Regions from separate parts of the Quatrionicoccus australiensis genome, predicted to be linked through region 1. Evidence: predicted binding sites of a transcription regulator. Region 1 holds the regulator's gene; each other region holds the start of a gene.
What was found. Region 1 encodes FNR, which switches genes on or off when oxygen is low (the NO sensors DNR and NnrR bind a similar motif). Its sites were predicted from a motif close to TTGANCTAGNTCAA; they were not measured.

Region 1 (10,620 bases):
GGCGGCGGCAAAGCCGAACGCGGCGGCGATGCGGAAGGAACGGCGGGCGAACTCGACATGGATGCCTTTGAGCAGGTACCAGGCGCTGATCCCGAGCACGAAGATCGCGCCAGTGACGTAGCCGGCCGACACGGTATGCACGAACTTGGCCTGGGCGGCCGGGTTGAACAGCAGATCGGCAAACGAGGTCATTTCCATGCGCATCGTCACGTAACTGAATTCCGAGCCGACCGGATTCTGCATCCAGCCGTTGGCGATCAGGATCCAGACGGCCGAGAGATTCGAGCCGATCGCTGTCAGGTAGGTGATCAGCAGGTGCCGCCGCTTCGACAGCTTGTCCCAGCCGAAGAAGAACAGGCCGATGAAGGTCGATTCGAGGAAGAAGGCCATCAAGCCTTCGATGGCCAGCGGTGCCCCGAAAATGTCGCCGACGTAGTGCGAGTAGTAGGCCCAGTTGGTGCCGAACTGGAACTCCATGGTGATGCCCGTCGTGACGCCGAGCGCGAAGTTGATCCCGAACAGCTTGCCCCAGAACTTGGTCATGTCGCGGTAGATTTCCTTGCCGCTCATGACGTAGACCGTCTCCATGATGGCGAGCAGGAAAGACAGGCCCAGTGTCAGCGGCACGAACAAGAAGTGGTAAAAGGCGGTGGCCGCGAACTGCAGGCGCGACAGGTCGACGACCGTTGAGTCGATCATGACTATTAACCCGGCAATCCAATAGGTTCATTACGCGGCATATTGGATTTTTCGGTGTCTAAAATAGGACATAACCCGTTTTGGGCGATTCTGTATTTTCATCATTGCACCTCGCACCTTTGATTCCAGTTCATCCCGATTCCTGGCAGGCTTTCCGCCATGAACCAAGGCCTTCAGGTCGCAATTCAGATACTCGTCCGGATTGAGTTCCGGGGCGTAGGCGGGCAAGAAGAACAACTCAATGTGCTCGGTATGTTTTTCCAACCAGTCCCGAACCTTGTTGCTGTGATGCACTCGCAGGTTGTCGAGAATCAAAAACACTTTGCGTCCAGCATCACGAACCAGGCGTGCAAGGAATCGAATCAGGACAGTGGCCGTCATCGTTTCCCGATAGAGCATGAAGCGCACTTTCCCCTGGTTGGTGACCGTGGAGATCATGTTCGTGGCAAACCGGCTGCCGGGCACCCTTTGAACAGGTGTTTTTCCCGCTGGCGCATAGCTCCGGCCATGTTGGCAATCGCTACGGATGCCCGTTTCGTCACCCCAGTGAATCTCCGCCCCTTCGTCCTTGGCGCGCCGGGCGATGCGTGGGTAACTCTCCTTGAGCCAAGCCTCCACCAATTCAGGTTTCTGCTCATAGGCCCGCTTCAACGGCTTCTGCGGTGTAAAACCCCAGCGCTTGAGATACTCACCGACCGTCCGAATCGGCATGTCGATCTTGAAACGACGATGGATCAACTCCTGAACTGCTGCCCGTGTCCAGAGCGCGAAGGAAAGCTTGAGTTGGTCAGGCATTTTCTCGCTGATCAACTGCTGCACTGCCCACTCCTGTTCCACGCTGAGTGTGCGTCGCTCACCAATCTCCGTGCCTCTTTTGCCGCCTTCTACCGCCGACTTGAGGCCTTCTGCCTGGTAGCGCGACCACCAATATTGGACCGTACGGGAATGTACTCCGACCGCTAATCCAATCTCGGCAAATTCGCGTCCGTTCATTCGCATGCGAAGCGCTATCTTGCGCTTCTCCTTTTGTTGCTCTGGCCTGAGCTTGCGGGCATCTTCTTTATCCATGCAAATATCATAACATAAACGCCCTATCTATTTGCCAGGTTAATATTCTCCCTGATTGATTTGATTGGACGGCGTGGCGATATGTGCTGCGGCACGGTCGCTGTCGATCTTGACCTTGTGCGGCTTGATCAATGCGTACCAGAGACCGAAGAGCAGCACGATCTTGAGAATCACCAGAAAAACGAGGTGACGACCCAGCCGCGAGTGCCTGTGGTTTTTTCGCCAGCGTCCGTCATTGCATTGCCCCATATATCCCCCGTGCGATTGTTTTCTGATGAAGCGGGAGAGCCTCTGGCGAGGACTCTCCCAAGGAGGTTTGTCCTGGCCTGGAAAAGCGCGGACGCCGGGATTCTGCGCAGGCGGCAAGAGGTCGGGAAGTGACCCGATGTCGCGCGGCAAGTTGTCGCTGATACCCGACGCGGGGGCGCGACAATCGGTCACTTCCCGGCAGCGGCAGTACTCCCTATAGTGCGCAGCAAGTGATTCGTTCAGACGGATACCTCTCTATTTCAGGCCCCGCTCGCGGGGCTTCTTTTTTTCGGCACCGGCCTCGTGATTACTTCGCTGACCCAGTTCACCCAGGTGCGCCTGATCAACCTGCGCTGGCTTTCCGTTCTGGCAATGTTCATTGCGGCGCTGGTCAGTCCCAACCTGCTGGGGTCTGCCGAATTGCTGCCGCGCCTGCTGGCATTTGCCACGGTCGTCGGCTGCATCAATGCCTGCCTGCATGCTGCGGTTGTTTTCAATACCGGCAATTTCGAAGAGGTGCCGCTGTTCTCGCCGATGGTCCAGCTTTCTCTCGACCTGACCGCCTGGGGCGGCTATGTCTATCTGTCGGGCGGGGCGACCAACCCGCTGATTTCGGTCTTTCTGCCGCTGGTTGCGATCGGGGCCTGCGTACTGAATCGTCTCCAGGCCTGGTTGCTGGGACTGGCCGCCATCCTGGCCTACAGCTTCCTGTGGCGCTTTTACCAGCCCCTGGCGATCCGCGATGCACAGACGGCAACCCAGTTGCATCTGCTCGGCATGTGGATGGTTTATGTGGTTTCTGCGGTTGTTGTCATCTGGTTCATTCTGCAGATCACGCAGGCCGTGCGCGAACGCGATGCCGAGCTGGCCGCGGCGCGTGAGCAGGCGATACGCAACGACTGGCTGATTTCGATGGGCAGCCTGGCGGCGGGGGCTGCGCATGAATTGAGTACGCCGCTGGCAACCTTGAACGTGCTGGTCGATGAGTTGCTCGCGGACGCTACGGTTTCTCCGGCATTGCGTCCTGACTTGAGTTTGATGCAGCGTCAGATCGAGGTGTGCAAACAGGCCTTGACGCAACTGGCGCAGCGCGCCGGTCAGCCCAGAGGGCTGTCGCAGTCGGCCGAACTGAATGCCGGGCAGTGGTTGCGAAACGTGCTCGGGGCCTGGCTGGCACTGAATCCGGCGGCGACCCTGGTCAGCGAGATTTCGCCCGGGCTGGAGCGCAAGGTGCTGGCGTTCGATCTGGCCGTCGAGCGCGCCCTGGCGAATTTGCTCGATAACGCGTTCAAGGCGGGGGCTTCACAGATTGCGCTCAAGGCCGGCCTGGAACAGGGCATGCTGGTTTTGACGGTCGACGATGATGGCAGCGGGATTTTGCCGGCGGCCTTGTTGGCTTTTGCGCGTGGCCTGCCCATCGTTTCGCCGACCGGCATGGGGATTGGTTTGTTGCTGGCGCGGGCGGCGCTGGAGCGTCGCGGCGGCAGGCTGGAGCTTGCCGCGCTCAGCTCTGGTGGTACCCGTGCGCGGGTTTTTGTTCCATGCAGTGATATTCGGGAGGACAGGCGTGAGCCATGATGCAAGGCCGTTGCTGGTCATCGATGATGACGAGAGTTTTCGAGAAGTATTGGGGCGCTCGCTGACGCGCCAGGGATTTGCCGTGCGGACTGCGGCAGGCGTTGCGGAAAGTCTGGAGGTTTGCCGCCAGCAGGATCCGGAGTACATCCTGCTCGACCTCAATCTGGCTGGCCAGTCCGGCCTCAACCTGATCCAGCCCCTGCTGGAGATCGTCCCGGCGGCGCGTATCGTTGTCCTGACCGGCTATGCCAGCATTCAGACTGCGGTTGGCGCACTCAAGCTGGGGGCGGCGCAGTATCTGCCCAAACCGGCCAATGTCGCGACCATCGTCAGGGCGCTGCTCGATGACCGTATCGAGATCCCGGAAGTGCCGGCCGAGGACCGGATGACCGTGCAGCACCTGGAGTGGGAGTACATCCAGCACACCCTGGGCGAACATGGCGGCAATATCGCCGCCACCGCGCGCGCCCTCAAGATGCATCGCCGTACCTTGCAACGCAAGCTGGCAAAGAAGCGCCCGCAAATCCCGATTTGAGCATTTTGCCGGTTTCCAGGCGGTCGACCGCCTGAAAACCCGGTTTTTGCCTGCCGCAATGAAAAATCCCCGGGGCTTGCCCGGGGATTTCTGGTTGCCTTGCGCAGGGTCGGGATCAGAACTTGACGTTCATTCCGACGTAGAGCGAGCGGCCCATGCCGGGGACGGCAATGCCGTAGGGCGTCGTCGCATTGGTGCCCATCATGGTCGAACCCTGGCCGACGTAGGCGCCGCCCAGTGCCAGCGAGTATTGCTTGTTCAGCGCATTTTCCAGACCGATGTCGAAGCGGATGTTGTTCCACTGGTAGCTGCTGCGCAGGTTGAGCAAGGCGTAGCTGCCCGTCTTGAGCTCGTTGCGGACTTCCGAGACGCGATCCTTGGCGCCGACCAGCTGGCCTTCGATCGTATTGCTCCAGTTGCCCTTGCGCTGGTCGATCGCCAGCTTGGCGTTGAGCGGCATGACGTTGTAGAGGTTGTCGCCGGTTTCGCGGTTCTTGCCATCGACGTAGCCGATCAGGCCGCGCAGCGTGAAGTCGCCGTAGTCGCGGGTTTTGGCGAGCGGGAAGTAGCCCGAGATGTCGACCCCGAACAGGCGGGCATCCTGGTTCACGAAGCGCAGATAACGGAAGCCGGCCGTCGCGTTCGCAGCGTTGCAGTTGGCGGTGGTGCACAACTCGGCATCGATGTAGTTTTCGACATAGGTGTAGAACGGCGTGATCTTGACGCCCCACTCCTGTTTGCCGGCATCGTGCCAGTCGGCAGTCAGGCTGAGGGTGTGCGCGACTTCCGGCTTGAGTTCGAGGTTGCCGACATAGCCGTTGCCGTCGCCGGCCATGTTGACCATGCGCATCGCCATGCCGCCGGTCGACCAGCTGTAGCGCTCGTAAAGATTGGGCGAGCGGGTCTTGCGGGAGTAGCCGCCTTCGAAGCTCTGATTGTCATTTGCCGTGTAGCGGGCGAGCAGGCTGAGGTCGAAATTGTTGTCGGTGCGTTTGCGGTCGGCCTGGTTGAATGCGGTCGATTCGGCCAGGTAAGCCGCCATCGTGGTGTTGTAGCCTTGGACTTCGCCGGTATCCATGCGCACGGTGCTGCTGCGTGCGCCGATCTGGGTTTTCCACTGGGTTGTCCAGTTGGCTTCCCATTCGCCAAAAACGTCAAACCGGTCACGTTGACCGCTGTTGATGTTCCAGAAGGTGTTCGGTGCCATGCCGCCGGTGCCGGACGGTTCCCACCAGTCGTCGAGGCGGTAGCGCTGCAACTCGCCGCCAACCCGCAACAAGTCCTTGCCGGCGAGGGCGATGTCGGCCTTGACCTGGAGGCCGGTATTGTTGCCGCGGGTGTCCATCGGCATGCCTTCGGCCCCATTCGGGTAAAGGAAGCGTTTGTCGTCGCCAAAGTCCATCTTGTGGCGGGTTTCCTCGTTGTAGACGCGGGTTTCGAGCTTGCCCCAGTCAAACAGGCCGGTGTAGCGCAGGTTGATCTGGGTGCTGCGATTCTCGGTCATGTCCATGCGCTGGTTGGGATAGCCCTGGTAGGGGATGTATTGGTAACCGAGGCGGAGATCAAGCAGGTGGTTTTCGTGACGCAGGGCAAAGCCGAGCGCATGGTTCTCGGTCTTGTAGGCCGAGGAACCGACTTCGTTGCGGGCCAGGTTGGGTTTGCCGACCGTGGTCATGCCATCCGGCTTGAAATCCTTGGCCGAGCTGTAGTTGCCGGACTCGGCAGTCGAGCCGTTGTAACTGATGCTCAGGTTCTCGTTGGCAATCGTCGCCGCGGCATTGACGCCCCAGGCATTGCCGTTCGAGCGATAGAAAGTCCCGAGTTCGCCGCTTGTCAGCAGGCCTTCGCCGGCCCTGGCGAAGCGCGGTTCGCGCGACTTGACGATGATGCTGCCACCGATGCTGTCGCCACCGACGCTGACCGGGGTGATGCCGGTATATACCTTGATCTGTTCTACATTGCTCGGGTCGATGTAGGAGAGCGGCGAGTTCATGTGATTGGCGCAGGCCGAGATCAGGTCCATGCCGTCCACCTTGATGCGCAGGCGGTCGTCGGCCAGGCCGTGGATGGCGGGCAGGCTGGAAACGCCGCCGGCACTGTTCAGGCTGACGCCGGGGATGTCCTTGAGCAGGGTCGCGGTATCGCTGGTCGCCGGACGCTGGGCGCGAACCTGTTCATTGCTGACCGAGCCGGATTGCGCATCGATGCCGTCAGTGCGGCTGGCGCGTACCAGAACATTGTCCATGACCTGGTCCGGATTGGCGGTATCGGGTGCAGTCTGGCTGAAGGCAGCCGATGAAAAGGCGAGCGCCATGGCGGCGGCTAATGGATGGATGCGCAAGAGCATGGATTTCCCCGGTTATATTTTTAACCGGCGGATTCTCTTAGAGTTGATTGCGCACAGGAATGCGGCATATTGCCGCAGATGACATCGGCAATTTTCTTTTGCGGGGGGAGGCCTGGCGACTGATCAGCAGAGTTTCTGCGGTTTTGCTGCTGCGACGGTGATGCTTGCCGCTGACTCAGCGCTGGTGATTCATCAGGGCCTTGAGGCCATTTACATCAAGTATGCGGATGTGTTTCTGCTGCACGGCGATGTAGCCTTCTTCCTGGAAGCGCGAGAAGGCGCGCGATACGGTTTCCAGCTTGAGGCCGAGATAGCTGCCGATTTCCTCGCGCGTCATGCGCAGGTAGAACTCGGCATGCGAGAAGCCACGGGCCGTGAAACGCTGCGACAGGTTGAGCAGGAAGGCAGCAAGGCGTTCTTCGGCGCGCATCGTGCCGAGCAGCATCATGACGCCGTGGTCGCGCACGATTTCGCGGCTCATCACCTTGTGGAAATGGTGCTGCAGATTGTGGATTTCGCGCGACAGGGTTTCCAGGCGGGAGAAGGGGATCGAGCAGATTTCGCTGTCTTCGAGAGCGATTGCGTTGCAGGTGTGAAATTCGGTGCTGATGCCATCCAGACCAAGCAGTTCGCCGGCCATCTGGAAGCCGGTTACCTGGTCGCGACCATCCTCGAGCAGCACATCGGTCTTGAAAAAGCCGCTGCGGATCGCGTAGATCGAGTCGAAGGCCTCGCCGGCACGATAAAGGTGGTCGCCGCGCTTGATCCGGCGCCGGGTCGAAATGAGATCGTCGAGGCGCTCGAGTTCATCAAGACTGAGCCCGAACGGGAGGCATAGTTCGCGCAAGTTGCAGTTCGAACATGCCGTCTTGATGACGGAGAGGGAAATTTCCTGAATGGCCGTGTTTTGGGGCATTATCAACCTGCGTTCGCTTGATCCAAGTCAACGGAAATTGTGCAGCGCCGCAACATAATCCAATCAAAATTTGCCGGTATGTTTAATGAATTTCGCAACTGAAAACCTCGTCTTCGATCCTCAGATCATTCGCCGCTTCGATGTGAACGGCCCCCGCTATACATCGTACCCGACAGCGGACCGATTCGTTGAGGCTTTCGATTCGGACGCAGCCAAACTGTGGCTGGGCAAACGCAACATCGGCGCAATCAGCCGACCCTTGTCATTATACTTCCACATCCCTTTCTGCAACACCATCTGTTACTACTGCGCCTGCAACAAGATCATCACCAAGGATCATGCGCGTAGCGGCAAGTACCTCAAGTACCTGGCCAAGGAGCTGGACATGCAGGCTGCCTGCCTGGAAGGCCGTGATGGTGAGCACGAGGTCATCCAGCTGCATTGGGGTGGTGGTACGCCGACCTTCCTGTCGCACGACGAGATGCGCCAGTTGATGGGGGAAACGAAGAAGCATTTCAAGCTGCTTGAAGGCGGCGAATATTCGATTGAAGTCGATCCGCGCAAGGTCGATACGGCAACCGTTGCATTGCTTGGCGAACTTGGTTTCAACCGGATGAGTGTCGGTGTCCAGGACTTCGACGAGAAGGTCCAGGTTGCGGTGAATCGCGTCCAGAGCGAAGAAGAAACCTACAACGTGATCCGCGATGCGCGTGCCAACGGTTTCAAGTCGATTTCGATCGACCTGATCTACGGTTTGCCGCACCAGTCGGTGATGGGTTTCAACCGGACCCTGGAACGTGTTCTGGCGATGGATCCGGAACGCCTGTCGATCTACAACTATGCGCACATGCCCAGCCTGTTCAAGCCGCAGCGCCGGATCAACGACGCCGACCTGCCGTCGGCCGATACCAAGCTGCAGATCCTGGCGCTGGCGATCAAGAAGCTGACCGAAGCCGGTTATGTCTATATCGGCATGGATCACTTCGCCAAGCCGGACGACGAACTCGCGGTGGCCCAGCGCCAAGGTCGCCTGCACCGGAACTTCCAGGGCTATTCGACCTACGCCGATTGCGACATGCTGTCTTTCGGTATTTCGTCGATCAGCAAGGTCGGGCCGACCTACAGCCAGAACGTCAAGACGGCGGAAGAGTATTACGACCGCCTCGATGCCGATCTGCTGCCGGTCTTCCGCGGCATTGAGCTGACCGCTGACGACATCCTGCGCCGTTCGATCATCCAGGCCCTGATGTGTCATTTCGAACTGTCCATCGAGTCGATCGAAAGCTCGCACCTGATTGATTTCCACAAGTACTTTGCCGACGAGATCGAGGAAATGCGCGAGATGGAGCGCGGTGGCCTGCTCAAGATCGAGCGCGACTGGATTACCGTTCTGCCGCCGGGGCGCATGCTGGTGCGTGTCATTTCCATGGTCTTCGACCGCTATCTGCGTGCCGATCGGCAGCGCAAGCGCTACTCGAAAGTGATCTGAACGGGGTGCCGGCTTCAAGGCGGCGGGTTAAACTGCCGCCTATGATGTCTCCCCCGTTTTTTCATGCCTGATTCCGGCTTTCTCGCATTGTTCCTGGTCGGCCTGCTTGGCGGCACGCACTGTGTCGGCATGTGTGGCGGCATTGTCGGCGCCCTGTCGATGGGCGCGCCGGCGCGTTGGTCGATGCACCTTGCCTATAACGCCGGGCGCATCCTCTCCTATGTCATCGCCGGTGCCGTTGCCGGTGCGCTCGGTGCAGCCAGTCTGGGCCTCGAGGGCCAGGTGCCGATCCGCCTGGTGCTCTATTTTCTTGCCAACCTGATGCTGGTTGCACTCGGCTTTTATCTGCTGGGGGTGACCAGTACCCTGGCCTTTACCGAACGTTTCGGTCAGCACCTGTGGCGTTTGCTGCAGCCCCTGACGCGTCGTTTTCTGCCGGCGCGCAGTGTGCAGCAGGCTTTCCCGCTTGGTTTGCTGTGGGGCTGGTTGCCCTGTGGTCTGGTCTATAGCGCCCTGGCCAGTGCCCTGACGGCCGGCTCGGCCGGGCGCGGTGCCTTGCTGATGCTGGCTTTCGGTCTGGGAACCTTGCCAAATCTGCTGCTCGCAGGCATCGTGCTGGCAAGGCTGAACGAGTTTGTTCGCCGGCCTGCGGTCCGCCTGTTTTCCGGGCTGCTGGTTCTGGGTTTCGGTCTGTATGGCTTGCTTGGCCTGATGCGCTTGCTGCACTGGATTTAGGATGCACGATGACAATTAAAATTCTTCTGCCGGTTGATGGTTCGGCCTGTTCGCTGCGCGCGGTCGATCATCTGCTGGCCCACGCCGCCTGGTTTGCCGAGGTGCCCGAGGTGCATTTGCTGCATGTGCATCCGCCGATTCCGATCGGCCGTGTGCAGGCCCATATCGGCAAGGACACCCTGCATGGCTATTACCTCGAAGAAGGGCAGGCCAGCCTGCTCGAAGCGCAAAAGAAGCTGGATGCGGCCGGGCGTTTTCATACCACCCACATCCACGTCGGGCAGCCGGCTGAAGTGATTGCCCACGTTGCCACTGAACTGGCCTGTGACCTGATCATCATGGGGACGCATGGGCAAAGTGCGCTGGCTGGCGTGTTGACCGGTTCGGTTGCGGCGCGCGTCCTGCATCTGGCGCCTTGTCCGGTCTTGCTGGTCAAATGAACGAACCGGAGAGTGGGCGGGTCGTCGAGTTTTCGATTGGCGGCATGACCTGTGCCGCCTGTTCGGCGCGCCTGGAAAAGGTACTCAATCGCCAGCCTGGCATGCAGGCCAACGTCAATCTGGCGGCTGAAAGAGCGCGCATTCGTCTGGCCGGAGCGGCCGACGAAGCGGCGGTGGTCGCTGCAGTGGCGAAGGCGGGCTTTTCTGCGGCACTTGTCGATGGGCAGACCCGGGCACGGGAAAAAGCCGAAAAACAGCGTGTCTACCGCCACGAAATCCGCCAGTTCCAGATTGCCGTTGCCTTGAGTCTGCCCTTGGTCGGGCAGATGTTCTTCATGTTCGGCGAACACGGTCAGCACAATGAATTGCCGCGCTGGCTGCAGTTCCTGCTGGCGACGCCGGTCCAGTTCTGGATCGGTTGGCGTTTCTACGCCGGCGCTTTCAAGGCCCTGCGTGGCGGCGGGGCCAACATGGATGTGCTGGTCGCGCTCGGCACCAGCATGGCCTGGGGCTTTTCCGCCGTGGTCACGCTGTTCGGTCTTGATCAGCACGTCTATTTCGAGG
Region 2 (10,620 bases), 1.6 Mb from region 1:
CATCGCCCGGCCCGCTGGCGGCGCCGGGTTGCAGCTCGCCGGTGCTGTGCGCGCCGAGGCCGATCGATTCCGGCGCCAGGCTGGCGATGCGGTGGAACAGTTCGCGGAATTCGGCGCGCGCCTTGCCGCCGAACAGCGGGTCGTCGTTGTCGAGAAAGGCACGGTCGATTTCGGCCCAGTCGTCGCCGGTCAGCACCTCGCGGGCGAGCGGCATGGCGTCCTTTTCCTCGCTGCGGATGTGGTTCTTGATCGCCGACGTGTAGTTGCGTAGCGCCGCCGTGAAGGCGGCATTGCTTTCGCCGCCGCCAGCGGTCGACGCCAGTTTGGTGCGCAAATCGCGCAGCACTTCCGGGCCGTTGACGTGCTCGACCTGCAGGCGGTCGAGGATCGCCGCCGCTGCCGGCGAGCGCAGGCGCAGCGCCGGGAAGAGGAAGGCGTCTTCCTTGGCGTGGTGGGCGCGGTCCATGAACTGCTCGATGTAGTCGAAGACCGAGCTGAAGAACGGCGTCTCGACCTTGCTGCCGGCGTCGATCTCGTCAGCCACCATGTCCAGCGTGGTGGCGATGCGCCAGAGGTTCTGGTGCTCTTCGGTGATGATGCGTAGTGCTTCCATGTTCTTCCCCTTGTTACGCGTGAGCGCCCAGATAAGCCGCAATCACATCGGGATTTTTTCTGATTTCCTCGCCCGTGCCCTCGGTCAGCTTCTTGCCGTAGTCGAGCACCAAGATGCGGTCCGACAGGTTCATGACCATCTTCATGTCGTGTTCGACGAGCACCACGGTCACGCCGGAGTCGGCGATCTTGCGCACCAGGTGGTCGATCTCGATGGTTTCCTTGGGATTCAGGCCGGCGGCGGGTTCGTCGAGGAAGATCAGGCGCGGCTGCATGGCCAGGGCGCGGGCGATTTCCAGGCGTTTGAGGGCACCGTAGGACATCGCGTCGGCGCGGGTTTCGACGTACTGGCCGAGGCCGACGAAGTCCATCAGTTGCGCTGCTTCGGCACGCATTTCGCGGTCGCGCCTTTTCAGGCCGGGGAAGCGCAGCGCCGCCTTGACCAGGTTGCGGTCCAGACGCAGGTGGGCGCCGACCATGACGTTTTCGATGGCCGTCATGTTCATGCAGATCTGCAGGTTCTGGAAGGTGCGCGCCACGCCGCGCCGGGCCAGTTCGTTGGGCGACTTGCCGTGGATGGCTTCGCCGTCGAGACGGATTTCGCCCGTAGTCGGCTTGTAGACGCCGGTGATCAGGTTGAACAGCGTCGTCTTGCCGGCGCCGTTCGGGCCGATCACGGAATAGACGATGCCGGCGTCGATGTTGAACGAGACGTTCTGCACCGCCTTGACGCCACCAAAATGGATGGACAGGTCCTTGACTTCGAGTAGCGACATGTTCAGTTCCCCTTGCCGAATTTGGCTGCCAGCGTCGGCACCAGGCCCTTGGGCAGGAAGATCATCGAGAGCATCAGGATGGCGCCGAAGACCACGGTTTCCCAGCCTTCGAAGGTGGCCAGCGCCTGCGGCAGCGCGGTCAGCAGCACGGCGCCGACCAGCGAGCCGTACACCGAGGCCATGCCGCCGATCACCACCATGGTGACCAGTTCGATGGAATGGAAGAAGTCGGCGAAGTTGGGGCTGACGAAACCGACGTAATGCGCCGTGACGCTGCCCATCAGGCTGGCGAAAACGGCGGAGAGCACGAAGATCGCGACCTTGTAGCGCACGATATCGACGCCGACCACCTGCGCCGCGACTTCGGAGCCGTGCAGCGCACGCAGCGCCCGGCCGAAGGGCGAATCGATCAGGTTGAGCGAAGCCCACACCGACACCGAGAGCAGCAGCGCGACGACCCAGTACCAGTGCTTGTCGCTGGCCAGCTCGAAGCCGAACAGGCCCATGCCCGGCACCGGCATGCCGTCCGGCCCGCCCGTCCATTGCGCTTCGTTGCGCAGGGCGATGTTGATGATGATGCCCAGCCCGAGCGTCGCCATCGCCAGGTAGTTGCCCTTGAGCTTGAAGATCGGACGCGCCACCAGGGCGGCAAGAATGCCGGTGGTGGCGGCGCCGGCGCCCATGGCAAGCAGCGGATGCCAGCCGAAATGCGTCGGCAACACGGCCGAGGCATAGGCGCCGATACCGAGGAAACCGGCGTGGCCAAGACTGATCTGGCCGGCAAAGCCGATCAGGAGGTTGAGGCCGAGCACGATCACGGCATTGATCGCCATGCGGATGGCCAGATCGAGGTAGAAGCTGTTGGGCAGCACGAAAGGCAGCACCAGCAGGATGGCGATGACCAGGTAAAGGCCGTTGTAGACAGATTTCTTCATGTCAGACCCGATCCGTCGATTTGCCGCCGAACAGGCCGCGCGGCATGAAGAAGAGAATGAACAGGATGAGCACGAAAGGCATCGCGTCCTTGTAGGCGGACGAAATGTAGCCGGCGCCCATCGCTTCGAGGATGCCGACCAGCAGGCCGCCAACCACGGCACCGAGGCCGTTGCCCAGGCCGCCCAGCACGGCGGCGACGAAGCCCTTGAGGCCGAGCATGATCCCGACGTCGTAGGAGGTCAGCGTGATCGGGGTGAGCAGAATGCCGCCCAGCGCACCGAGCGCCGCCGACATCGCGAAGCTCATGAACAGCACCCAGGAGGTGTTGATGCCGACCAGCTCAGCCGCCAGGCGGTTGAACGAGGTCGCCAGCATGGCCTTGCCGTGCAGCGTGCGGTTGAAGAAATACCACAGCGCCACAACCACCACGGCGGTCACGCCGAGCACCCACAGGCTCTGCGGCAGCAGCGTCGCACCGAGAATCTCGATCGGTGCATCGCCCGAGAAGGCCGGCAGGCTGTGCGTGCCCTTGCCGAAGATCACCGCGGTCAGGCCGCGAATGACCAGCGAGGCACCGATGGTGATGATGATCAGGGTGACCGGTTCGGCGCCCTTGACCGGCTCGATGGCGAGCTTTTCGATCAGCACGCCGACGATGGCCGGGATCAGGATGGCGAGCAGCAGCGCGACCGGCAGCGGCAGCCCGGCCTGCGTGAAGAACACGGCAAGCATGCCGCCCAGCATGATGAATTCGCCTTGGGCGAAGTTGATCACGTTGCTGGCGTTGTAGATCAGCGTGAAGCCGAGCGCAGCCAGCGCGTAGGTGGCGCCGACCGTGATCCCGGAAAAGAGGAATTGCAGGAACTGGGCAAGCATCACAGCCTCCCTGCCCGCGGGCGATGGTTGTTCATGTCGTCTCCGTTTTTATTGTTTTGCAGCGGTCGACCGCTGCAAATGGGCAAAAATCGATCAGTGGGCCAGCAGATGGTCGGCATCCGCCGTGACCGGCTGCTGCTGCGCGAAGAAGCCCTCGCTATGCACCAACTCGTCCTGCGCGCCGAGCGCTTTGACGGCGGCAACGCCGGCATCGACAAACTCCGGGCTGCCGGCAATGAAGATGGTGTGCTTGGAGAGATCCTTGAACATCTGCGGCAGCACGACATCGATGCGGCCCTTGAGGAAACCCTCGGCTTCTTCGCGGGTCAGCGTCACCTTGTAGTCGAAGTTGCGGTGCTTGGTGCGCCACCAGGCCATCATGCCCTGGCTATAGACGTCAGCCTTGGTGCGCGCCGAGAAGAGCATGGTCACCGGCTTCTTGAAGCCGCGACGCAGTGCCGCTTCGGCCAGCGCCAGCACGGGCGCCAGGCCGGTGCCGGCGGCGATGCAGAGCACCGGCGTATCGACCGACGGATCGCCGATGAAGGTGCCGTAGGCGCCGGAAACCTTGACGCCCTCGCCGACCGCAAGCTGGTCATGCACCCAGTTGCTGGTCACGCCGCCTTCGGCGCGGGCAATTTGCAGCACCAGTTCGCCATCCGGGCGCGGTGCGTTGGAAATGGAATAGGCGCGGGCCGGAATGTCGGCGCGCGGATTGCCGAGCGTCACGTACTGGCCGGGCCAGTAGCGGATCGGCTGGCCGACCGGACGCAAGCGCAGCTCGACGACGCGGGCGGCGATCTGTTTCTTGTCAGTAACCACAAAGAGCGCGTCTTCGCGCGGCGGGAAGAGTTTCGGCTTGGCGTCCTCGGTGCCCCACTCGATGCTGATTTCCTCGGAAATCGGCTTGGCCATACACATCAGGCCATAGCCCTGCTTGCGTTCGTCCTGCGACAGCGCCATGTCGAGCACCATGCCCTGGTCGAACTGGCCGGACGTGACCTTGACCTTGCATTCGCCACAGGCACCGGCGCGGCAGTTGTTGGGCAGCGCGTAGCCGGATTTTTCCAATGCCATCAGGACGGTATCGCCGTAGGCGCAATCGACCGATTTACCAGACGGCTGCATGATGATCTTCGCCATTTTGTCTCTTCCTCGCTTTTGTTTTCTCTATTGCGGCAAAGCCGGCGCCCCTTGCGGGGTACCGGCCGTTTTTGCTTTTTTTACACGGTCGACCGATCAGAAGACCGGAATGATGTCGTCCAGATCGACGTCGCTGACTTCCTGACCGGTGATGCCGACTTCCGGAATCGCCGGGAAGGGGATGTTGTATTTGTCGAGCACGCCCTTCAGGTTGATCATCGCGTTGCGCCAGTTTTCCAGCTTGGCTTCGTAGCTCGGGATGCCGAAACCGGCGCCGCGGGCAACTTCTTCGCCTTCACGCTGGTTGGCGATGAAGTCTTCCGGCAGGTCCCAGAATTCCATCGGCGGCTCGAACAGCACGGCCGACAGGAACAGGTAACCGGCGCGGATCTGCTTGGTGACGACAGCCTTGGTTTCTTCCTTGAGGCCCGGGTAGTCGCGTTCCATGACGGCCATGCAGATCGCCATGTGGCGGCCTTCGTCGCGGCCGATGTTCTTGAAACCTTCCTTGAAGACGGCTTCGCGGGAGTTGTCGAACATCTGCTTGAAGATGGTGGCGGCAGCGATTTCGCCCATCAGGAAGGAGCTGAACAATACCGCCAGGTCGTACTTGGGCACGGCTTGCTTGTAGCCGGTCCAGTAGCGGGCGCCGTTGAAGTACAGCCACTGCACGTTCTTCTGCAGGCGGCGGCCGAGGTCGGTCTTCGGCACGTAGGTGATCGGGTCCGGATGGCCGAGCAGCTTGGTGATAGCCAGGCCGCACATGATTTCGTGGTTCTGCTCGTCGCGGGTGACAGAGAAGAAGCACTTGCGAACCGGATCTTCCTCATGCACTTCATAGGTCTTGATCAGCGCTTCGGCAAAAACCGGCGGTGCGGAAGCATCGAACACGGAGAGCAGGCTCCACCAGTAGGCGATGGATTCGCGCTCTTCCCAGGTGTAGCTGTCTACATCCAGCGTATCCCAGGGCAGTTTTTCCGGATCCCAGTCTTCGCGACGGGCGGCTTCCCAGACTTCCTGCAACTTCTTGGTCTTGCTGTTCCAGGACAGCGGATAGATGTTGGGCTGCTGGATTTCCGGCGGGAATTCCATCTTGTCGGCAAAACGTTCCTTGTTGCTAGCCATATCTCCTCCTTGGCGGGGTTTTCGTCTCAGGTTGGTAAGTCATCCAGGTGCCCGGATGGCGTGGATCGAATAATGATACTTACCAACACCACGTGTCAACGTTTTTTGTATCGCTTTGTGTAAAATATTTTTCAGAACAAATTTTACATTTCAGAATCTCGCAAAAAATTTTGCGCACAAAACATTTTTCGCCATTGTTTTTATTCATTTTTTGCACTGCGTCAAAATCGTTTTTACTAAACATAACCACGAAAAATTGGTATTTTTACGATACAAACAATTGACAACATGCGAGCAACTTCGTATCGTTCGCCCAGATTCGCGCCGCACTGCAGCGCACTTGCCCAAGAAAAAAGCCCCAAGGAGATATGGATGTCCGCCCAACTACTGGAAAAACACCGCGCCACGCTCGACGGTGCCCTCAACGCCATTCACACCCGTGGCTACTGGTCGGCCTATAACGAGATGCCGAGCCCGAAGACTTATGGCGAAACGGCGGCCGAAGATGGCAAGAAAGCTTTCGAGGCCCACCTCGGTCAGAACTTCGAACTCGGCCAGCCCGGCCAGAGCGGCTGGACCGGTGGCGAACAGTCGCCCTACGGCATCGATTTGAATGTGCAATATCCCGTCTGCGACCACGCTGCGCTGATCGCTGCCGGCCAGCAGGCCATGTTCGGCTGGCAGAAAGCCGGCGCCGACGGCCGCACCGGCATCTGCCTGGAAATTTTGTCGCGCCTTAACCAGCAGAGCTTTGAACTCGCCCATGCCGTGATGATGACCACCGGCCAGGGCTGGATGATGGCCTTCCAGGCCGGCGCCCCGCACGCCCAGGACCGCGGCCTCGAAGCCGTGGCCTACGCCTACCGCGAACAAAGCTTCGTGCCGACTGAAACGACCTGGGAAAAGCCGCAGGGCAAGAACCCGCCGCTGGTCATGAAGAAGCACTTCGAACTGGTCGGCCATGGCGTCGGCGTTGTGGTCGGCTGCGGCACCTTCCCGACCTGGAACACCTACCCCGGCCTGTTTGCCACGCTCGCCACCGGCAATGCCGTGATCGTCAAGCCGCACAGCAACGCCATCCTGCCGGCCGCGATCACCGTACGCACCATCCGCGCCGTGCTGGCCGAGAACGGCATCGATCCCAACCTGGTCACGCTGTGCGTTGCCGACCGCGCCACGACGCAAAAGCTGGTGACCGATCCGGCCGTCAAGTCGATCGACTTCACCGGCAGCAACGTCTTCGGCCAATGGCTGATCGACAACTGCCGCCAGGCCCGCGTCTATGCCGAGCTGGCCGGCGTTAACAACATCGTCATCGACTCGACCGACGCCTACAAGCCGATGCTGCGCAACCTGGCCTTCACGCTGTCGCTCTACTCCGGCCAGATGTGCACCACCTCGCAGGCGATCTTCGTGCCGGCCGGCGGCATCGAAACGGAAGACGGCCACAAGAGCTACGACGAGGTCTGTGCCGACCTGGCAAAAGCCGTCTCCGGCTTCCTGTCCAAGCCGGAAGTTGCCCTCGCCGTGCTCGGCGCCGTGCAGTCGGCCGATACGCTGAAGCGCATCAATGAAGCCGACAGCGGCGCGCTGGGCAAGGTCATCCTCGCCTCGACCAGGCTCGACAACCCGGAATTCCCGAAGTCGGAAGTGCGCACCCCGGTCCTGCTCGCCTGCGATGCCGCCGACGAGAAGGCCTACATGGAAGAGCGCTTCGGCCCGATCAGCTTCATCGTCAAGGTCGCCGACACCGCCGCCGCGATTGCGCTGTCCGAACGCATCATTTCCACCCACGGCGCCCTGACCGCCGGCATCTACTCGACCAGCGCCGACGTACTCGACGCGATGACCGCCGCCACCATGCGTTCCAAGGTCGCCCTGTCGATCAACCTGACCGGCGGCGTCTTCGTGAACCAGTCGGCGGCCTATTCCGACTACCACGGCACCGGCGGCAATCCGGCCGCCAATGCGTCCTATGCCGATGCCGCTTTCGTCGCCAACCGATTCGTAGTCGTCCAGCGCCGCTACCACGTTTGAACGCATGCATAAATCTACTGCGCCCGCCCATCCCGGCCCTGCGCTGCTCGCCGTACATGCGTACGACTGCGCTGCTCAGGCCGGCCTGAACGGGCTCGCGACGATTTCTGCACGCGTTTTGGAGAATTGAATGACCTACGAAAACATCAAGTTTGACGTCGAGGCCGGCGTCGCCCGCCTGACCCTGAACCGCCCGGACAAGCTGAACAGCTTCACCGGCGCCATGCATGCCGAGCTGCGCGACGCGCTCGACCACGTCCAGACCAACAAAAACATCCGCGTTCTGGTGTTGACCGGTGCCGGCCGCGCCTTCTGTGCCGGCCAGGACCTGGCCGATCCGGACATGGCCAGCATCAACGGCAAGATGCCGGACATCGGCAATGTCGTCGAAGCCAATTACAAGCCGCTGATCCTGCGCCTGCAGAACCTGCGCGTGCCGACCATCGCGGCGGTCAACGGCATCGCCGCCGGCGCCGGTGCTTCGGTCGCGCTGGCCTGCGACCTGGTGCTCGCCACCAAGTCCGCCTCCTTCCTGCAAGCCTTCTCCAAGATCGGCCTGATTCCGGACACCGGCGGCACCTGGTTCCTGCCGCAGCGCGTCGGCATGGCGCGCGCCATGGGCCTCGCCCTGCTCGCCGACAAGCTGCCCGCCGAAAAGGCCGCCGACTGGGGCCTGATCTGGCAATGCGTCGAAGATGCCGAGTTCGCCGCAGCGGTCGACGCCCTGGCCAGGCAACTTTCCACGGCGCCGACCAAGGCGCTGGTGCGCACCCGCCAGGCGATGCACGCCGCCCCCGGCCACACGCTGGAGCAGCAACTGTCGCTGGAAGGCAGCTACATGCGCGAGCTGGGCTGGAGCCCGGACTACGCCGAAGGCGTCGCCGCCTTCATGGAAAAACGGGTACCGAAGTTCACCGGGGAATGAGCATGAGCCACGCTCCGCTCCCAACACCCCGTGATGACTCTCCCCTTCCCCTTCAAGGGGAAGGCCGGGATGGGGATGGGTTTCCCCGCCAAGGGCAAGGAAATCAAACCCATCCCCACCCTACCCCTCCCCTTGAAGGGGAGGGAACTGAGGCGCCCCCTGATCCGGCATTGAATGCACGCTGGAAAATGAACGCATACGGCAGCCCCCAACCGGCCATCGTAGCCGTCGTCGGCACCGGTGCCATGGGCGCCGGCATCGCCCAGGTGGCAGCCGCCGCCGGCCATGTCGTGCGTCTGCTCGACAACCGGCCGGGCGCCGCCGCCAAGGCCGTTGACGGCATCCGCACCCAGTTCGGCAAAATGGCCGAAAAAGGCAGGTTGACCGCTGCGGCGGCTACGGCTGCCGGCGGGCGCCTGCAAGCGGTCGAAAACCTCGCCGATCTGGCCGGCTGCGCACTCGTCGTCGAAGCCATCGTCGAAAACCTCGAAGCCAAGCAGAAGCTGTACGCCGAGCTTGAGGACATCGTCGCCGCCGACTGCATCTTCGGCACCAATACCTCGTCGATCTCGGTCACCGCCATCGGGGCCGCGCTCAAGCATCCGGAACGCCTGGCCGGCCTGCACTTCTTCAATCCGGCGCCGCTCATGGCCCTGGTTGAAATCGTCTCCGGCCTGGCGACCGACCGCGCCATCGCCGACACCCTGTTCGCGACCGCCGCGGCCTGGGGCAAGACGCCGGTGCATGCCAAATCGACGCCCGGTTTCATCGTCAATCGCGTCGCCCGCCCCTACTACGCCGAGGCGCTGCGCCTGGCGCAGGAAGGCGCTGCCGACTACGCCACCATCGACGCCGTGATGCGCGAGGCCGGCGGCTTCCGCATGGGGCCGTTCGAGCTGATGGACATGATCGGCCACGACGTCAATTTCGCCGTGACCAACTCGGTCTGGCGCGCCTTCTACAACGACCAGCGCTTTTTGCCCTCGCTGATCCAGCAGGAACTGGTCGATGCCGGCTTCTACGGCAAGAAGAGCGGCCGCGGCTTCTACGATTACCGCGACGGCGCCGTGAAACCGGCCGCGCAGACCGAAGCGGCGCAAACGCCGGCCGGCAAAATCACCGTTTTTGGCGAGTCGACCGCTGCGGATGCACTGGCTGACCGTCTTTCGCACAGCGGCCTGTCCTTTGCGCGCGCGCCGGAAACGGACGGCCGTATCGCCGACATCGGGCTCGCGACGCTCTACGTCACCGACGGACGCAGCGCGACGCAATGTGCCGCCGAATCCGGCGTCGCCAATACGGTATTGATCGACCTCGCACTCGACTACGCCACGGCCAGCCGCATTGCGATTGCTGCCGCCGAACAGTGCGAACCGGCCGCCATCAACTCGGCCGTCGGCCTGCTGCAGGCCGCCGGCTTTGCCGTCTCGCGCTTTCTCGACGTGCCCGGCCTGGCCGTGATGCGTACGGTTGCCATGCTCGCCAACGAAGCGGCCGATGCGGTCAACCAGGGCGTTTGCTCCGAAACCGCCGCCGACTCGGCGATGCGCCTCGGCGTCAATTACCCGCAAGGGCCGCTCGCCTGGGCCGACGCGGTCGGCGCCGGCAACATCTGCGACGTGCTCGCCAACCTCGGCACCTGCTACGGCGAGGACCGCTACCGCATTTCGCCGCTGCTGCAACGCGCCGTCTTTGCCGGAAGAAACATCCATGACTGAACACCACCACTCCCCGGCCGAGGCACAAGCCCTGGCCGAAGCCACCGCCACGGCGATGTTTTCCCGTGACCGCGCTGCGCAGGCACTGGGCATGAAGATCGTGCGCGTCCAGCCGGGCGCCGCGCTGCTCACCATGACGGTGCGCGGCGACATGGTGAACGGCCACCACATCTGCCACGGCGGCATGATCTTCAGCCTGGCCGATACCGCCTTCGCCTATGCCTGCAACAGCTACAACAAAAACACCGTCGCGTCGGCCTGCCATATCGACTTCCTCGCCCCGGCGAAAGAAGGCGACACGCTCGAAGCCGAGGCTGTCGAACGTTCCGCGGCCGGCCGTACCGGCGTTTACGACATCAGCGTGCGCGTGGCCGGCGGCAAGACCGTCGCGCTGTTCCGCGGCAAGAGTTATCGCATCAATGGCGAAGTGATCGCCGGACTGGAAAGCAGCAGTTAGTTGTTAGGAAGCAAG
Region 3 (10,620 bases), 670 kb from region 1:
CAAGGAAGAGCGGCGTCGCGTAGCGGACCCCATTTTGCCGCGTGAAGAAGCGTTGACCGTCAAAGCTCGAACTGATGTTCATGTGGCGGCGCAGCCAGTTGATCAGGCGATTGTTCTCGAGGTCGGGCTGTTCGTCGGCGAACCAGTACATCTTGATGCCGGTGAGCAGCAGGAAGCCGCCGAAGACATAAAGTATCCAGTGGAACTGCGTGATCAGCCAGGCGCCGGCGAAGATCATGCCGGTGCGCATGACGATGGCGCCGAGCACGCCGTAGAGCAGCACGCGCTTCTGCAATTCCAGCGGTACGGCGAAGAAGGAGAAGAGCATCAGCCAGATGAAGACGTTATCGACCGCCAGCGCCTTTTCGATCAGGTAGCCGGTGATGAACTCCAGTGTCTTGGTGTTGGCGATTTCGCGTCCCAGACTGCCGTCGAGGTACCACCACAGACCGCCGGCGAAGGCCAGCGTGATGCTGATCCAGATCACCGACCAGACGGCGGCCTCCTTGAAGCTGACGCGGTGTTCCTTGCCGCCGCCGACCACGAAGAGGTCGATCGCCAGCATGACGAGGACGATGCCCGTGAAGGCGAGCCACAAACCGGTACTGCCTATGGTTTCCATATCAATTTCCTTTTGCGCATTCCACAAAACAAACGGCCCGTGCCGGATGGGCAGGGGCCGTGGAATGCCAAAGGAGCCTCGCCGTCGCGGCAAAGGTCTTGCTCGCAGCGTGGTGCGCTGCCCGGTTGCCGGAAGCTTGCGCTTCGTGATGACGACAGGCCGGAAGTGAGCTACTCCCCCTTGGGATGAACGAACTCTAATAAAGTTGACTACGTCTGTCAACTATTCAATTCAAGTGCGCAGTTCATGATGTTGCAATATTGTCGTAACATGCGTACCTCATGATAATGCACTTTCCAAAAAGGGGCTGAACGATGGATCTCTTGTTGTGGCGCCATGCCGAAGCCGAAGACGGCGAGGATGACCTCAAGCGGCGTCTGACCGAGCGTGGCGAAAAGCAGGCACACAGCATGGCGGCCTGGCTGCATAAGCGTCAGCTCAAGGATATGCGCATCATCGTCAGCCCGGCGATCCGCACGCAGCAGACTGCCGAGGCGCTCAAGCTGCCTTTCGAAACGCATCGCAAGATCGGTCCCGACGCCTGCGTTTCGGAACTGATTGCTGCTTCCGGCTGGCCGAATGCCAATGGTTCGGTACTCATCGTCGGTCACCAGCCATCCCTGGGGCGCATGGCGTCGCTGTTGCTCGCCGGCCATGAGTCGGAATGGACGATCAAGAAGGGCGCCTTGTGGTGGCTGAGCAACCGCGTCCGTCGCGGCGAAACGCAAACCGTGCTGCGCGCGGTCATTCCAGCCGAATTGCTGGACTAGACAAGCGCGCCGCTTAGGCGTGAAATAAGCCCTTTCGCTTCAACGCTTGGAGAAGAGGGTATGGTTTCAACAAAAAAGACAACGGCAACCCCGCCGGCAGCATCTGCTGCCACCCCGAAAAAGACAGCGGTTCGCAAGCCGCGTCAGCGTTCCGTCGCCAGCGGAGATATTCCCCCGGTACTGACGCCGGAAGGAATTGAAGGATTTACCGTGCACGCAGCGGTCGACGCTGCCCAGGAGTCGAAATTGGGCGCCATGCGCGATGTCATCGCCGGCATGCCCGCCGACGAAAAGGTCGCCCTGTTGCGCGACCTGCTCAAGCAGCAAGGCCTGCGCAACGAACAGCTGCCGGTCAGCCCGGATGAGGAACTGGTCAAGGACTGGCGCGAAGGCGGCTACCCGTACAAGAACCTGATGCAGCGCCGCAACTACGAGCGGCAGAAATACCGCCTGCAGGTTGAGCTCCTCAAGCTGCAGGCCTGGGTCAAGGAAACCGGGCAGAAGGTCGTCATCCTCTTCGAAGGCCGCGATGCGGCCGGCAAGGGCGGCACCATCAAGCGTTTCATGGAACACCTGAATCCGCGCGGCGCACGCGTGGTCGCCCTGGAAAAACCGAGCGAGATGGAGCGCGGCCAGTGGTATTTCCAGCGCTACGTGCAGCACCTGCCGACCAGCGGCGAAATCGTGCTGTTCGACCGTTCCTGGTACAACCGCTCCGGCGTCGAGCGGGTCATGGGTTTCTGTACCGATCAGGAATACAGCGAGTTCGTGCGTCAGGCGCCGGAATTCGAGCGCATGCTGGCGCGTAACGGCACGCATCTGATCAAGTTCTGGTTCTCGGTCAGCCAGGAAGAGCAGCGTCGCCGTTTCGGCGAGCGCAAGGTGCATCCGCTCAAGCAGTGGAAGCTGTCGCCGATCGACATGGCCTCACTCGACAAGTGGGACGATTACACCAAGGCCAAGGAGGCGATGTTCTTCCATACCGATACCGCCGATGCGCCGTGGACGGTGATCAAGTCGAACTGCAAGAAGCGCGCACGCCTCAATGCCATGCGTTACGTGCTGCACAAGCTGCCCTACACCAACAAGGATACCGACCGCATCGGCAATCTCGATCCGCTGATCGTCGGCCGCGCCAACGTCGTTTTCGAGCGTGGCGAGCAGCAGGGCGTGCCTATCCTTTAACTGATCACGTAGGAAGCGCAGCCGGTTGCGATCAAGAGGCCGGCTTCGTTTTCCAGCGTCATCTGCACCGAGGCCAGACGGCCACCGAGACGGGTTACCCGGCCGGTGGCCGTAAATTTTTTGCCTATGCCCTGGCGCAGGAAATCGGTACGCAGGTCGATGGTGCCGATGCGTCCAAAACGATGGGCAACCTGTTCGGTACTCTCGTCGTTGAATTTTTCGGCAATCGCCACCGTGGCGGCCAGACCGCCAACGGTATCGAGGACCGTGGCGATCACGCCGCCGTGCAGGCGACCATGCAGGAAGTGGCCGATCAGGTCCTTGCGCATGGCAAAGCTGATTTGCGGCGCTTCCGGATCCAGCGATTCGACTTTGAAACCGAGCAGTTCGTTGAAGCAGAGCTTGTGTTCGAAGACATCGCGCAACGAGGTTTCGAGGCGGGCTTGTTCTTCGGGTGAGCGGCGGGGCAGGGCGGGGTGGGCGGTCATCGTTTTCTACAGACAGGGATGGGGGGCGACGGGTTCCCGTCAGGCGCAAGTTTAACCCGCGTTGCCGGCCGTACCGTTGATCAGTGCCGCCAGACCGCGTGCATCGCGGATCAGGCTGCGCCCGCGCCCGGTCTCGATGAGGCCGGCGCCGACCAGTTCGCCGATCAGGCGGGCGACGACCTCGCGGCTGGTGCCGAGATGGCAGGCCATCTGCTGCTGCGTCATGCGTAATTCGCCGTTGCCCGAGGCGTGGACCAGCAGCAGGTTGGCCAGGCGCTGGTTGAGCTTGTAGGAATGCACTTCCTCGAGTTCGGCCATGAGGCGGAAAACCAGCGTGGACAACGTGCGCACCGTGAGGTCGCGGATCACCGCTTCACCGGCGAACAGGTGGTGGAAGAGCGGGCCGGGCAGCAGCGCGATGGTGGTGGCGTCGACGGCCTGCACCCAGGCCGGGTAAAGCAGGTCGTTGAACAGGCTGTTTAGCGCGAAGACGCAGGTTTCGCCCGGTTCGATGCAATACAGCGTTGCCTCGTTGCCGTTCGGGGCCAGGGAAAAGACGCGCAAGCGGCCTTCGAGCACGAAGTAGGCACCCGAGACGCGCTGTCCCTTGACCAGCAGCGGTGTCGCCGAGGCGCAATGGTGGCTGACCTGGGCTTCGCGCAGGCGCACCTTGCCGGCGGCGCTCAGTTGGCAGAACGGCTTGTAGTCTTCCAGTGTCGGCATTTTCCCCTCCCGGGCCGCGTCGACCGCCGACGTTCCGGCAGGCGGCGGATAGAGGAGGGGAATTCTAGCTCCGCCGGGCCGGTCGCATGCATTCATCCTGATTTTTCTGCCGACATGCGGGCGCGCAGGGAGTCGCTGCTCAGGGCCTCGAGAAAGGCGACGAGGTCGGCGATTTCCCGCTCGCCGAGTGGCGAGCGGTCGACCTTGCCGAGCACGCGTTTTTCGTCCAGCCAGGTGGTCAGGCCGGCCGAGCGCCCGAGCTGGGCGCCGGCCATGATGCGCACCACCTCGGGCAGCGAGTCGACGGAACCGTTGTGCAGCCAAGGGCCGGTCAGCGCCACGTTGCGCAGCGAGGCGACGCGCCAGGCAGCGCGTTCGCCATTGACGAGCAGTCCGTACTTGGTTTCGTAGGGTGTGGCATTGGCGGGAAAGACGCGGCGCGCGTTCTCGCCGCCGAGCAGGCTGGCGTCACTGAAATTGGGGCCGCGGTGGCAGAGTACGCAGCCGACCGTTTCGAACAGCGCCATGCCGCGCAGCTGGGCGCGCGTCAGCGCCCCGGTCTCGCCGCGCACGAAGCGGTCGTAGGGGCTGTCGGGCGTGATCAGGGTGCGTTCGAAAGCGGCGATGGCCTGGGCAATGCGCACGAAGCTGATCGGCGCCGCGTCGCCGAAAGCGGCCTGGAATTCGGCGCGGTAGGCGGCATCGGCATTGAGCCGCCGTTCCGCCTCGGCCGGCGAGGCGAGGCCCATTTCGAGCGGGTTGAGGATGGGGCCCATGGCCTGCTCTTCGAGCGAGGCGGCGCGGCCGTCCCAGAACAGCACGGATTGGAAGGCGGCATTCCAGACGGTCGGCGTGTTGCGCATGCCGACTTGCCCGGCGATCCCCTTGGCCGTCGGCCGGCCGTCGGCGCCGGCGGAGGCGAACAGGTCGTGGCAGGAAGCGCAGGCCAGGCTGCCGTCGCCGGACAGTTTTTTCTCGAAAAACAGGCGTCGACCGAGCGCCACCCGGGCCGGCGTGGTCGGGTTGTCGGCCGGGGCCGGTGCGACCTCGGGCAAGGCCGCCCACACATGGCGCGCGCTTCGCGGCGGTGCCGGGTTGGCGAACTCGACGCCTTCTGCTGCGGTTGCCGCCTGCGGCAACAGAGGGAAAGGCAGGTGCGGCGCGGCGAGATGGCCGGGGTTGCCTTCGATGGCGACGGCGACCGCCATCTTCAGTCCGAAGGCGAGCAACCCCATGCCGAAGGCGGCGCTGAGCAGCCACTTGCCGGCGCGGTCGAGGCTGGCGAAGGGGCCGAGCTCCTGGTGGATCATCAGGGCGAGGGCGGCTATGCCGAGTCCGGTGGCCGGGATGCCGATGGCGAGCAGGTCGGTGAGTTCGCTGTTCATGTCGTGCTCCACGAGAAGGAATGGAGCGAACGATAGCCGCCGGCTGGCGCCGGATATGTAGCAAAAGTCACGCTGGGCGCCGATCCGCCTTGTGTAACCCTTGCTACAGACCGGTCCCGGGCGGCCGGGCAGGATGCGCCGCACGGCCGGGCGTTCCGGCCGCCCATTTCAACCGTATCAAGGAAAGGTCCGCATCATGAAAAATCGCTTGTTCGGCTTCGCCTTCGCCCTGCCCATCCTGTTCTGCGCCCTGCCGGCCGAAGCCGGCGGCGGCCTGGCGCCGCTTGACCGGGCACGCACCGCCGTGCTCATCACCGATCCGCAAAACGATTTCCTGCGCGAGGACGGCAAGTTGTACGGCCTGCTCGCCGACAACCTGAAGGCGCTCGGCACCATCGACAACCTCGCGGCGTTGATGCGTACCGCCAAGGAGAAGAAAGTGCTCCTGGCGGTCGACCCGCTGGTTTTCGGCAAAAGCGATAGTGACTGGACGCAGGCCGGCACACTGCAGCGCCAACTGCTCGACATGCAGGCCTTGCGTGCCGGCAGTGCGGGGGCGGATTTCTACGCGCCCTACAAGCCCTACATCGACGACGGCAAGACGGTGATTGCCGCGCCGCACAAGATGTACGGGCCGGAGAGCAACGACCTGATCTACCAGTTGCGCAGTCGCGGCATCGATACCGTGATCCTCGGCGGCATGGTTGCCAACCTGTGCGTTGATTCGCACATGCGCACGCTGATGGAGAACGGTTTCAAGGTCTATGTCGTCAAGGATGCCGTCGCTGCGCCAGGCGACGCGGCCTACCAGGCGGCGCTGGTCAATTACGGCATGATCGCGAGCGGCGTGTGGACCACGGCCGAGGCGCTGGCAGCGCTGGCTCGCTGAGCGGTGAACGTGAAAAAGGCGACGGAATCCGTCGCCTTTTTTGGACCCGGCGGTGGCGCCGGGTTTTACTTTTTGCGCGGTGCCGGCACGTCGGTACAGGAGCCGTGCGCGACTTCGGCCGCCATGCCGACCGTTTCGCCCAGCGTCGGGTGCGGGTGGATGGTCTTGCCGATATCGACTGCATCGCAGCCCATTTCGATGGCCAGGCAGACTTCGCCGATCATGTCGCCGGCGTTCGGGCCGACGATGGCGCCGCCGATCACGCGATGCGTTTCGGCATCGAAGATCAGCTTGGTGAAGCCGTACTCGGCGCCGTTGGCGATGGCGCGGCCGGAGGCTGCCCACGGGAACTTTGCGGCTTCGACCTTGCGGCCTTCCTTCTTGGCCTGGTCTTCGGTGTAGCCGACCCATGCCACTTCTGGATGGGTGTAGGCAACGCCGGGGATGACCTGCGCGTCGAGGGCAGCCTTGTGCCCGGCCGCGACTTCCGCCGCGACGTGCGCCTCATGCACCGCCTTGTGCGCCAGCATCGGATTGCCGACGATGTCGCCGATCGCGAAGATGTGCGGCACGTTGGTGCGCATCTGGGCATCGACGTTGATGAAGCCGCGGTCGGTGACCGCGACGCCGGCATTCTCGGCACCGATCTTCTTGCCGTTCGGCGCGCGGCCGGCGGCTTGCAGGATCATGTCGTAGCGGGTGGCGTCGACATTCGGCGCGCCTTCACCTTCGAACTTGACCCACAGGCCGTCTTCCTTGGCATCGACCGCAACCGTCTTGGTCTTCAGCATGATCTTGTCGAAGCGGTGCGTGTTCTGCTTTTCCCAGACCTTGACCGCATCGCGGTCCGGGCCCTGCATCAGCACGTCGAGCATTTCGACGACATCGACCTTGGCGCCCAGCGTCGAGTAGACGGTGGCCATTTCCAGACCGATGATGCCGCCGCCGATGACCAGCATCTTCTTCGGCACGAAGCGCAGTTCGAGCGCGCCGGTCGAATCGACAATGCGCGGATCCTTCGGGATGAAGGGCAGATGCACGGCCGCCGAGCCGGCAGCGATGATGCACTTCTGGAACTTGATGACCTTCCTGGCGCCGGTCTTGTCTTGCCCCGTGCCGTCGGTGACTTCGACCTCGATGTGGTGCGGGTCGAGGAAGGTGCCGAAACCGCGCACGATGTCGACCTTGCGGCCCTTGGCCATGCCGGCCAGACCGCCGGTCAGCTTGCCGACGACCTTGTCCTTGTGGGCGCGCAGCTTGTCGATGTCGACTGTCGGGGCGGCAAAGGTGACGCCGAGGTCATTGGCATGTTCGGCTTCCTCGATCACCGCGGCAACGTGCAGCAGGGCCTTGGACGGGATGCAGCCAACATTGAGGCAGACGCCGCCGAGCGTTGCGTAACGCTCGACGATGATGGTCTTCATACCGAGGTCGGCCGAGCGGAAGGCGGCCGAGTAGCCGCCGGGACCGGCGCCGAGAACGAGCATTTCGCACTCGAGATCGGCACCGCCGGCATGGCTGCCGGCGACCGGCGCCGCGACCGGCGCAGCTGCAGGAGCAGCCGCCGGCGCGGCGGCTTGCGGGGCGGGAGCCGCCGCAGCAGCACCGGTTTCGACCTTGATCAGCAGGGCGCCTTCGGCAACCTTGGAACCGAGCTGGACCAAAACTTCCTTGACCACGCCGTCGACCGTCGAGGGCACATCCATCGTGGCCTTGTCGGATTCGAGGGTGACAATGGCGTCGTCGACCTTGATCGTATCGCCGACCTTCACAAACAGGTCGATGACCGGCACTTCGGCGAAATCGCCGATGTCGGGGACTTTGACTTCTACCAGATTGCTCATGGTGTTCTCCCCCCTTACAGCGCGACGCGACGGAAGTCGGCCAGCAACTGGGCGATATAGACATTGAAGCGGGTCGCCAGCGCACCGTCGATGACGCGATGGTCGGCGGTCAGCGACAGCGGCAGGACAAGGCGCGGCACGAATTGCTTGCCGTCCCAGACCGGCTTCATCGCCGACTTGTTGACGCCGAGGATTGCGACTTCCGGTGCATTGACGATAGGTGCAAAGTAGGTGCCGCCGATGCCGCCCAGGCTGGAAATCGTGAAGCAGGCACCGGACATGTCGGCCGGCTTGAGCTTGCCGTCACGTGCCTGTTTGGCCAGATCGCCGGATTCCTGCGCCAGTTCGAAGACCGACTTCTTGTCGACGTTCTTGACCACCGGCACGACCAGGCCGTTCGGGGTGTCGGCTGCGAAACCGATGTTGAAGTACTTCTTCAGCACCAGGTTGTCGCCGTCGAGCGAGGAATTGAATTCCGGGAACTTCTGCAGGCCCTTGACGCAAGCCTTCATGAGGAAAGCGAGCATCGTGAGCTTGGCTCCGCCACCCTTTTCGTTTTCCTTGTTGAGCAGCACGCGGAAGGCTTCGATATCGGTGATGTCGGCATCTTCGTGATACGTGACGGCCGGGATCATGACCCAGTTGCGCGACAGGTTCTGGCCGGAAATCTTCTTGATGCGCGACAGCGGCTTGACTTCGATCTCGCCGAACTTGGCGAAATCGACCTTTGGCCAGGGCAGCAGATCGAGCACGCCACCGCCGGTGACGCCACCGGTCGACGCTGCCACAGGGCCGGAAATGGCACCGGACATGACGCCCTTGACGTACTTGGTCAGGTCTTCCTTGACGATGCGGCCTTTCGGACCGGTGGCCGGAACCTTGGACAGATCGACACCGAGTTCGCGGGCATAGGCACGGACCGAGGGCGAGGCATGTACCTTGGCGCCGAGCGGCAGGGCCGGGGCAAGCGCGGCGGGTGCGGCGGCAGCCGGAGCGGCGACCGGCGCAGCTGCCGGGGCTGCAGCAGCAGGAGCCGGAGCAGCGGCCTGCACTGCGGCGACCGGGGCCGAGGCACCGGTTTCAACCTTGATCAGGACCGTGCCTTCGCCGACCTTGGAACCGAGCTGGACGAGCACTTCCTTGACGACGCCGGCAACGGTGGACGGCACGTCCATGGTTGCCTTGTCGGATTCGAGCGTGGCGATCGCGTCGTCGACCTTGATGTTGTCGCCAACCTTGACGAACAGGTCGATGACCGGGACTTCGTCAAAGTCGCCGATGTCCGGCACCTTGACTTCGACCACGCCACCGCCGGCCGCGGGGGCGGCTGCCACCGGTGCGGCAACCGGCGCCGGCGCTGCGGCCGGAGCGGGAGCTGCAGCGGCCGGGGCGGCGACGGCAGCGGCGCCACCGGTTTCAACCTTGATCAGCAGGGCGCCTTCGGCAACCTTGGCGCCGAGCTGGACGAGAACCTCGGTGACCACGCCGGCTACCGTCGAGGGCACGTCCATCGTGGCCTTGTCGGATTCAAGCGTGACGATGGCGTCGTCGACCTTGATCGTGTCGCCGACCTTCACAAACAGTTCGATAACCGGGACTTCGTCGAAATCGCCGATGTCCGGGACTTTGACTTCAATGATTTGGCTCATGTCGTCTCTCCCTCGTTAAACCGACATCGGGTTGGGTTTGTTCGGGTCAAGGTTGTACTTGACCAGGGCGGCGGCAACCTTCTCGCGTTCGATCTCGCCGTTGTCGGCCAGTGCCTTGAGGGCAGCCAGCGTCACCCAGTGACGGTCGACCTCGAAGAAGTGGCGCAATTTCTCGCGGGTGTCGGAACGGCCGAAACCGTCGGTGCCCAGCGTGACATACGGTGCCTTGACGAAGGGACGGATCTGCTCGGAGAATAGCTTGATGTAGTCGGTGGCGGCGATGACCGGGCCCTTGGCGCCAGCCAGTTTTTCTTCGACGTGCGACAGCTTCGGTGCTTCGAGCGGATGCAGCAGGTTCCAGCGCTGCACGTCCTGGCCGTTGCGGGCCAGTTCGTTGAAGCTCGGGCAACCCCACAGGTCGGCTTCGACACCCCAATCGGCCTTGAGCAGATCGGCGGCGGCGATGACTTCGCGGAAGATGGTGCCGGAGCCGAGCAACTGGACGCGCGGGCCGGCAGACTCGGCGCCCTTCTTGAACGAGTACATGCCCTTGATGATGTCGGCTTCCGAGCCGGCCGGCATTTCCGGGTGCTCGTAGTTTTCGTTCATCACCGTCAGGTAATAGAAGACGTCTTCCTGTTCCTGGAACATGCGGCGCATGCCGTCTTGCGTCACGACGGCGACTTCGTACTGGAAGGTCGGGTCGTAGGAGATGCAGTTCGGGATCAGGTTGGAGAGGATCAGGCTGTGGCCGTCTTCGTGCTGCAGACCTTCGCCGTTCAGCGTCGTGCGACCGGCGGTGCCGCCGATCAGGAAGCCGCGGGCGCGTTGGTCGCCAGCCGCCCAGCACAGGTCGAGGGTGCGTTGCAGGCCGAACATCGAGTAGCAGATGTAGAACGGAATGGTCTGGACGTTATGCACCGAGTAGGAGGTGGCGGCAGCGATCCAGTCGCTCATCGCGCCGGCTTCGTTGATGCCTTCCTGGAGGACTTGGCCGGTCTTCGATTCCTTGTAGAACATCAGCTGGTCGTGGTCTTCCGGCACGTAGTTCTGGCCTTGCTGATT

Region 2: a site for FNR is predicted at 5,680-5,693, ahead of paaN (phenylacetic acid degradation protein PaaN). Genes of this name have one in related genera too.
Region 3: a site for FNR is predicted at 5,341-5,354, ahead of KI612_RS18005 (cytochrome-c peroxidase). Genes of this name have one in related genera too.

What each region holds. Positions count from the first base shown of each region.
Region 1 covers NZ_CP075188.1:3,127,939-3,138,558, reverse strand. Annotated here, with positions in the region: gene KI612_RS14995 (cytochrome ubiquinol oxidase subunit I) at 1-699, opposite strand, end outside; gene KI612_RS14990 (IS630 family transposase) at 730-1,767, opposite strand; gene cydP (cytochrome oxidase putative small subunit CydP) at 1,807-2,166, opposite strand; gene KI612_RS14980 (ATP-binding protein) at 2,320-3,594, shown strand; gene KI612_RS14975 (response regulator transcription factor) at 3,584-4,129, shown strand; gene KI612_RS14970 (TonB-dependent receptor) at 4,245-6,476, opposite strand; gene fnr (fumarate/nitrate reduction transcriptional regulator Fnr) at 6,652-7,392, opposite strand; gene hemN (oxygen-independent coproporphyrinogen III oxidase) at 7,478-8,881, shown strand; gene KI612_RS14955 (sulfite exporter TauE/SafE family protein) at 8,945-9,616, shown strand; gene KI612_RS14950 (universal stress protein) at 9,625-10,056, shown strand; gene KI612_RS14945 (heavy metal translocating P-type ATPase) at 10,053-10,620, shown strand, end outside.
Region 2 covers NZ_CP075188.1:1,501,640-1,512,259, reverse strand. Annotated here, with positions in the region: gene KI612_RS19885 (ATP-binding cassette domain-containing protein) at 1-613, opposite strand, end outside; gene KI612_RS07240 (ABC transporter ATP-binding protein) at 627-1,388, opposite strand; gene KI612_RS07235 (branched-chain amino acid ABC transporter permease) at 1,391-2,323, opposite strand; gene KI612_RS07230 (branched-chain amino acid ABC transporter permease) at 2,325-3,200, opposite strand; gene KI612_RS07225 (2Fe-2S iron-sulfur cluster-binding protein) at 3,294-4,343, opposite strand; gene KI612_RS07220 (hypothetical protein) at 4,440-5,468, opposite strand; gene paaN (phenylacetic acid degradation protein PaaN) at 5,841-7,505, shown strand; gene paaG (2-(1,2-epoxy-1,2-dihydrophenyl)acetyl-CoA isomerase PaaG) at 7,636-8,430, shown strand; gene paaH (3-hydroxyacyl-CoA dehydrogenase PaaH) at 8,619-10,148, shown strand; gene paaI (hydroxyphenylacetyl-CoA thioesterase PaaI) at 10,141-10,605, shown strand.
Region 3 covers NZ_CP075188.1:3,797,824-3,808,443, reverse strand. Annotated here, with positions in the region: gene KI612_RS18030 (TerC family protein) at 1-622, opposite strand, end outside; gene KI612_RS18025 (SixA phosphatase family protein) at 937-1,392, shown strand; gene ppk2 (polyphosphate kinase 2) at 1,453-2,577, shown strand; gene KI612_RS18015 (thioesterase family protein) at 2,574-3,065, opposite strand; gene KI612_RS18010 (Crp/Fnr family transcriptional regulator) at 3,117-3,788, opposite strand; gene KI612_RS18005 (cytochrome-c peroxidase) at 3,881-5,173, opposite strand; gene KI612_RS18000 (isochorismatase family cysteine hydrolase) at 5,370-6,062, shown strand; gene lpdA (dihydrolipoyl dehydrogenase) at 6,128-7,906, opposite strand; gene aceF (dihydrolipoyllysine-residue acetyltransferase) at 7,921-9,555, opposite strand; gene aceE (pyruvate dehydrogenase (acetyl-transferring), homodimeric type) at 9,571-10,620, opposite strand, start outside.